Regions from separate parts of the Rhodoferax sp. LS1R11 genome, predicted to be linked through region 2. Evidence: riboswitches for the same ligand, from Rfam matches in the RefSeq annotation. Region 2 holds a riboswitch; the other holds the start of a gene.
What was found. A riboswitch is a leader RNA that binds a small molecule or an ion and turns the genes downstream of it on or off. The one in region 2 is predicted to bind cobalamin.
Positions count from the first base shown of each region.

Region 1: linked by a shared signal. The riboswitch ahead of cobM (precorrin-4 C(11)-methyltransferase) and the one ahead of AC097N_RS17515 (TonB-dependent receptor) in region 2 are both predicted to bind cobalamin.

Region 1 is NZ_JBWMAW010000015.1:73,776-77,187, reverse strand. Features, by position in the region: gene AC097N_RS16745 (sirohydrochlorin chelatase) at 1-813, opposite strand, end outside; gene cobM (precorrin-4 C(11)-methyltransferase) at 810-1,664, opposite strand; cobalamin riboswitch at 1,862-2,095, opposite strand; gene AC097N_RS16735 (thiamine pyrophosphate-binding protein) at 2,181-3,412, shown strand, end outside.
Region 2 is NZ_JBWMAW010000017.1:12,632-16,043, reverse strand. Features, by position in the region: gene AC097N_RS17520 (cobyrinate a,c-diamide synthase) at 1-18, opposite strand, end outside; gene AC097N_RS17515 (TonB-dependent receptor) at 32-1,996, opposite strand; cobalamin riboswitch at 2,068-2,302, opposite strand; gene AC097N_RS17510 (DUF904 domain-containing protein) at 2,338-2,568, shown strand; gene AC097N_RS17505 (cell division protein ZapA) at 2,565-2,918, shown strand; RNA gene ssrS (6S RNA) at 2,967-3,145, shown strand; gene AC097N_RS17495 (sulfite exporter TauE/SafE family protein) at 3,159-3,412, shown strand, end outside.

The DNA of each region.
Region 1 (3,412 bases), on a different contig from region 2:
GTGCTCAACGCCAAATTCGCGGTATTTGCAGCCATCGCATGGCATGCGTGATTCCGGCGCGCCGTGTTTCAGGTCATTGACGCGCTCTTCCAGCAGTTCGAAAATTTCGCGTTCAAAGCCAAAATACGTTGTCGAGGTGAATCGTATCGTGGGGTACTGCATCTGGAGGTTGGCCACCTGCTTGGTGATGCGCTCAACCAGGGTTCCATTGAAAAGGTAGTAGGGCAACACCACGACTTGCGTCATGCCCAACAGGCTTTGCCGTTGAACTGCTTTTTCGAGGCGGGGGTAGGTGATGCCTGTGAAGGCCAGATCCACCAGTTCGTGGTCCGTCTCTTCCATCACCCAGCGGGCCATTTTGGCCATCTCACCATTGGCCTGCCGGTCAGATGAACCACGTCCCAAAAGGACAATGCCGGTGGTCGTGGGGTCTGGCATGTCGAGCGCCTGCATGGCTCCTTTGAGACGACGTTTGACAATCGAGAGAATGTGATCACAGGCGGTGAGGTGCGGTGCGTACACAAACTGCACGCCCGGAAACTTGAGCCGCGCACCGTCAATGGCTTGGGGGATGTCCATCTTGACATGCCCTGCCGCGTTCAGAATCAGTGGTACCACCATCACCCGTTGTGCGTCCGTGGCGGCCCGGCGCAGGCCTTCGCTCATGGTGGTTTCTGAAAATTCGATGAAGCAGATTTCAATGCGCCAGTTCGGCTGGCGCAGGCGCCACTGCTGTGCGAATGCTTCAATCTCATCGTTGCCTGATTTTTCGCGTGAGCCGTGGCCCACAAGAAGAATGGTGTCTGTTGTCATGGTATCTCCGAGATTTCGGTGGGAGTGAGAGGTGAATAGGGCGAGTAAGGGTGGGCGTCCTCCGCAGGGACCGCGCTTGCATGGCGAAACCGGTGGGTAAAGCTGGAGTCGTACAGCTTGGACTTGGCCAGCGTTGCCCAGTGGCGGGCACCCAGCGTCGGGCTGGCGATGATCATGGACTGGCTGACGATCTTGGCCTCGCGACACAAAGCTTGGATCGTGGCCACGGTGCCTCGAATAATTTTCTCTTCGCCTGGCCAACTTGCCTTGTGCACCACCACCATCGGCGCGTCATTGGCCCATCCTGCGGCGGTCAGGGCTTGGGTTACGCGGCCCAGCAGCGTGATGCTCAGAAAAATGCACAGCGTGCTGTGGTGTGCCGCGAGGGCCTCCAGTGATTCGCCCTCGGGCATGGGCGTGCGGCCTTCTACCCGGGTGAAGATCATGGTTTGTGTGACTTCGGGCAGGGTCAGGCTTTCAACGGCGGCTGCGGCTGAAGCCATGGCCGAAGACACACCCGGTACCACCTGTATCGGCACACATGCAGCATCCAGCGGTTGCACCACCTCAATCAGGGCGCCATACAGGGTTGGGTCCCCCGTTTGCAAGCGGATCACCGTGTCGTGCAGGCGGGCTTGCGCAATCAACCAGGCGGCCATTTGCTCCAGCGTCATGTCCTTGGAGTCCGCAATGGTGCACCCTTGGGGTGCCCAGCGCGTAGCCGCGGCGTTCACGAGGGAGCCTGCGAACAAAATAGCGCCAGCGCGCGCAATCAGGTCACGTCCCTTGACCGTGATCAGGTCGGGGTCGCCTGGGCCTGCACCCACAAACCAAACGGTGCCCGTGCTCATGGGCCCAACACTTTCAAGCGTTGATTCAACATCGCATCCCTTCCACGCCCATCGCGTGACTGAACAACAGGCGTGAGCTTGCGAAAGGAAGGGGAACAGGGAAGAGAGCCAAAGTTTCGAAACAACGCAGGTCTAGGACATCAATGCCCGAGAGAACGCTGTAAAACATGGCCCGCTGACCCTTGCCCATCGCAAGATCACGCTCAAAAAACCAGGCCGGTCTCCGGGCTCACGAGTTAAGAAGCGTCAGCTCCTTTGCTAGACCACCTTCCCATGCATGTGCACAGTGGTGATTGGTCTGGCTTTGACTCGTTTACCGTTGCGAGGGCAGCGTCGGCATTGCGGGGGTTCATGACAAACCTCTGCGCACCGACTTCCCGTTTAATCCTGCAGACCCAAGCCTGCAAGACACCTGATAACGTGCTGAAAGTGTAGCAGTGAAATTGGGATGGTCAGAATGTGATGTGACTTGCCGGTCGTCAGCATGGGCCGGGTTGCAAGGGCAAAATAGCTGACATGACTCAAAAAGATTCTTCAAAAATTGCGGGCCATCTTCTGGTCGAATGCCTTGTCGCCCAAGGCGTTACCCATGCGTTTGGTGTGCCTGGTGAGAGCTATCTGGCTGTGCTGGATGGCTTTCACCTTCACCGTGACGACATTCGCTTCATCATCAATCGCCAGGAAGGCGGCGCTGCTTTCATGGCCGAGGCGCACGGCAAGCTGACCGGACGACCGGGGGTCTGTTTTGTCACCCGCGGACCGGGTGCAACCAATGCTTCGATCGGTGTTCATACTGCATTTCAGGACTCAACACCCATGGTGCTTTTTGTGGGCGATGTAGCCAGCGATACGCGTGATCGGGAAGCCTTTCAGGAGGTGGACTACCAGAGCTTCTTCGGGCCCAGCACCAAAGGTTTTGCCAAACGTGTAGAACGAATTGACCACGCACACCGCATTCCCGAATACGTGGCGCGCGCCTTCGCAACCGCGATGAACGGACGGCCTGGACCGGTGGTTTTGGTGCTGCCCGAAGACATGTTGGCGCAGCCTGTGGTTGCGCATCCATCCACCAGCGAATGGCCACAAGCCCTGCCGCGAGTTGCAGCTGTTGAAGCCTGGAGTGACCCGGGGTCCTTGCGCACCTTGCGGGAGATGCTATTGAAATCAGAGCGACCGTTTGTGATCGCCGGGGGGGGCGGATGGACGGTCCAGGCCGCGCAGGCCCTGCAGCGCTTTGCCGAGAACTGGAAGCTGCCGGTGGGCAATGCCTTTCGCTTTCAGGACACGTTTGACAACTTTCATCCGCAGTATGCGGGCGATGTGGGCATCGGCTTGAATCCCAGGATTGCACAGCGCATCAAGGACAGTGATCTGGTCATTGCGATTGGCCCGCGTTTGGGGGAAATGACAACGGGTGGCTACACCTTGCTGACAGCGCCGCGGCCGAAGCAAAAGCTGGTGCACATTCATGCCAGTGCTGAAGAGCTCAACCGGGTGTATCAGGCGGACCTCGCCATCAATGCCACCATGAACGCGGCAGCCCGTTCTCTTGAAGTGTTGTCGGCGCCTGTGGCTGTGGCATGGGAGGCGTGGACACAAGCTTGTCAGGATGACTATCAGGCCAACCTCGTGCCGCAGGTCTTGCCGGGTGATATTGACATGCCAGCCCTTGTTGCGACCTTGCAAAAACATCTGCCGGAGGACGCCGTGTTGACCAACGGTGCGGGCAATTTTGCGAGCTGGATGCA
Region 2 (3,412 bases):
GGCGGGGCAAAGCGTCATAACGTCAAAAAACTCAGAACTTGACGCGCAATGCAGCGGTGAAAGCACGCCCGGCTTCCGGGTAAATTCCATTGGTCACGCCTGCCGTGCACGTGAATGCCTGGGTGTAGTACTTGGCATCCAACAAGTTGTTCATGCCCAATGACAACTCAACATTGCGCAGTTGGTAGGCATAACGCGCATCCACTGTCGCGTAGCTGGGTATCGTGCATGCGTTGTTGTAATCCACGTGTTGGGACGAAACCCACACCACCCCGGCATTCACAGAATGCGCGGGCGCAGGACGCCAGTCTGTGCGCAATGCCAGGGTCGTACCGGCCACCAGCGGCACGTTTTTGCCGTTATGCGCGCCCTGGGTGAACTTTGCTTCACGAAGGCCGGCATTGACTTGCAAGCCCACTGTTTTGCTCAAGTCATGACGGGCTTCCAGCTCCAGGCCTTGACGCCGGGTAGGCTCAAAGTTCACATTGGCACCGAATCCGTTGAAGGAATTCACATTCGCCACAGTCGGGTCATATCCCAACTCATTGCTCAGGTTGTTCCTGTAGTAACGCAATTCAACCTGGCCGCCAGCGTATTTCCAGCGGCTACCCAACTCCACATCGCGTGACGTTTGTGGTTGCAACACTGCACCGGGCAAGGTAAAGCCCAGTTCATCAACATTAGCCAGACGATAGCTGCTGCCCACCCGGCCATAGACTGACCATTTCTCATTCAGAGGCTGGGTAATGCCCAACTCCCAGGCAGATTGGTCCTGATCGGTGCTGGCGTTGTAGGTATCGCTTTGTTTGATATTCTCGGACCGATAGCCTGCAGACAAGCGCGTACCGGAAGCAAGTGTCACCTGATCCTGAACATACAAAGCACTGCTTTTTTGCTGCGACACGGAACCAAAAGTCCCGGGCACCGTACGCTTCCAGTCTGACTGGTCATGCCCGAACGTCAACACGTTCCCAAGGCCGCCCAAGCGAGCTTCGTTTTTTGCCCGCAAGGCCAAGGTGTTGGCGTCAACGTCATAGCGGTACGTGGACACGCCACTGCTCAAGCTATCGAGGCTCTTGGTTCGTTGCCCGGCATCCAAGCCCACTTGCCATGCGCCCAATTCGGCGCTTGCAAACAATGTTTGACGGGTGTTTTTGATGGCCCCTGTTTTGGTGGGATTCGTTGTCTGCGTTGGGTTGGATTCGTATCGGGCGGCAGTCAACGAACCTGGCAATCCGCTGTCGAGCATGTCGTTGGCCTGACTGGCCCCCACACGCAACCAGTCATTGCTCCACTGCGCCTGCACCGAGTTACCCTCGACATCTGACTTGAAATTGTCACGGTGATTGTCAGCCTGGCGCTTATTAGCCGCCAGATCAAGCGAAAAACCACCCGATGCCAATGTGCCATTGGCTCGAACTTCGTTCAACCCGTAGCTGCCCGTTGCCGCATAAATTTCAGCAGAATTTTTGCGCTCTAATCCACGCCCTGCCTTGGTCGTAATCACGATCACCCCGCCGGTTGCCCCTTCGCCGTACAAGACAGAACCGCTGCCGCGCAACACTTCGATGCGCTCCACGGAATTGATCGCAATGCCTGCCAAGCGGCTACCGCTGGTATCGGCTTCATTGATTTTGATGCCGTCCACAACCACGACTTGATTGTTGCCTGCAGTCGTGCCAAAGCCGCGAAGATCCAAACCGTAGTCGCCGCCGCCGTAGAAGTCAACGCGGCCGGGAACGCCAAGCAGCTTGATCACGGCTTCGTTCACCGTAGATACGCCCGAGCGGGCAATATCGTCCTTCGTAATCACACTGACACCAAATGGCAAGGTAGCCGCTTCAGACTGAAAGCGCGTAGCTGCTACAACAACATCTTTCAGCGAGGGGGAAGTCTGACCCAGCGAGACACCAGGAAAGGCAGCAACAAGCGCGAGTGAAAAAGCGGACAGGGAATAGCGTGCATTGACACGCATGGGAAAAATACAGGTTTTCATGGAAATGAACAATCAACAAAAGCCGTCACCGTCGTCCCCGACAGCGCATTGGCGTCACGATTGAACGCAAGCGTGCAATCACCTTGTTGGCCGGTATCCGGGCTGGTGGAACAACCTCCATCGCCTTCCCAAACGCTTGTTCAAAACGTTCAGTGGCTGTGATGGAAGCAGAATCCGAAGATTCGTCCACTTACCGTTGCGGGGGCAGCGCAGGTTAGGTTTGCTGTTGCCAGCAGCACCCTCCTGCTTCCCGTTGAACTGCGGCGTGTGAACCACACCGCGAGCACCAACGTACGTATTTTACAGCCGGTTGCTGTCGCAAACCCTACAATGCTAGCCCTATGTCGAACCAATCCCAAATCGACCAAATCGCCGATCGTGTGGAGCGCCTGCTCGTCCGTTATGAAGAGTTGCAGCGCACCAACGCGCTGCTCAACACCCAGGTCGAAGCCATCACCCAAGAGCGCGACTCACTCAAATCCCGACTCGGTGCCGCCCGTGCGCGCGTTGACGCGCTGCTTGAACGCTTGCCGGAAGCGACCATTGACAGTATGAAAAAAGGCTCGGCATGAAGCAACTCGAAGTTCAAATCATGGGGCAAAGCTATTTGCTTGGCTGCCCCGACGGCGGTGACTCTCGCCTGCTGGAAGCCGTTGAACGTGTGGACACAGCCATGTGCAAGATCCGCGACGGTGGCAAGGTGAAGGCGCGTGACCGCATCGCCGTGCTGGCAGCCCTCAACCTGGCTTTTGACGTGGCCGACAAAAGTGCGACATCTACAGCAACCACAAGCTCAACTCGCCCGGCCAGCCAGGAATCGACAACAATCCACCGCGATTCGGATACCCATGGTGATTTACTGCTGACATCACTCCTGGAGCGGCTTGATGTTGCGCTCGGCGATGACGGCCGCCTCATTTGATTTTCAAGGTTTTTGTTTCTTTGTCGCGCCTTCTCGCTCTACAATATTCTCTGTCTGCAGTGCACGCCGGGCTTTATATTTCTTGAACCAATGCTCTTTGAGCCCGGGCTTGGAACATCGCTGGTCAAGCGTGACCATCTCGCGTTAGATGGACCCAATGTCCAGCTGACCTCGCCCACCTGAACCCCGGTTCAGGATGCCGGTCCGGTGGCACTTGCAGACACCTACCTTCTTCCCCCTATGACTATTGAAATCCTGCTGATTGCCCAACTTGCGCTACTGGGCCTCGGTACTGGTTTTCTGGCGGGTCTGTTGGGTATCGGGGGCGGCATGCTGATGGTCCCATTCATCACTATCATCCTGTCAGGTCGGGGAGTTGGACCAGACCTCTCCGTCAAGATGGCCATTGCCACCTCCATGGCAACCATCCTCTTCACCTCTTTGTCCAGCGTACGTGCACACCATCAACGAGGCGCGGTTCGCTGGGACTTGGT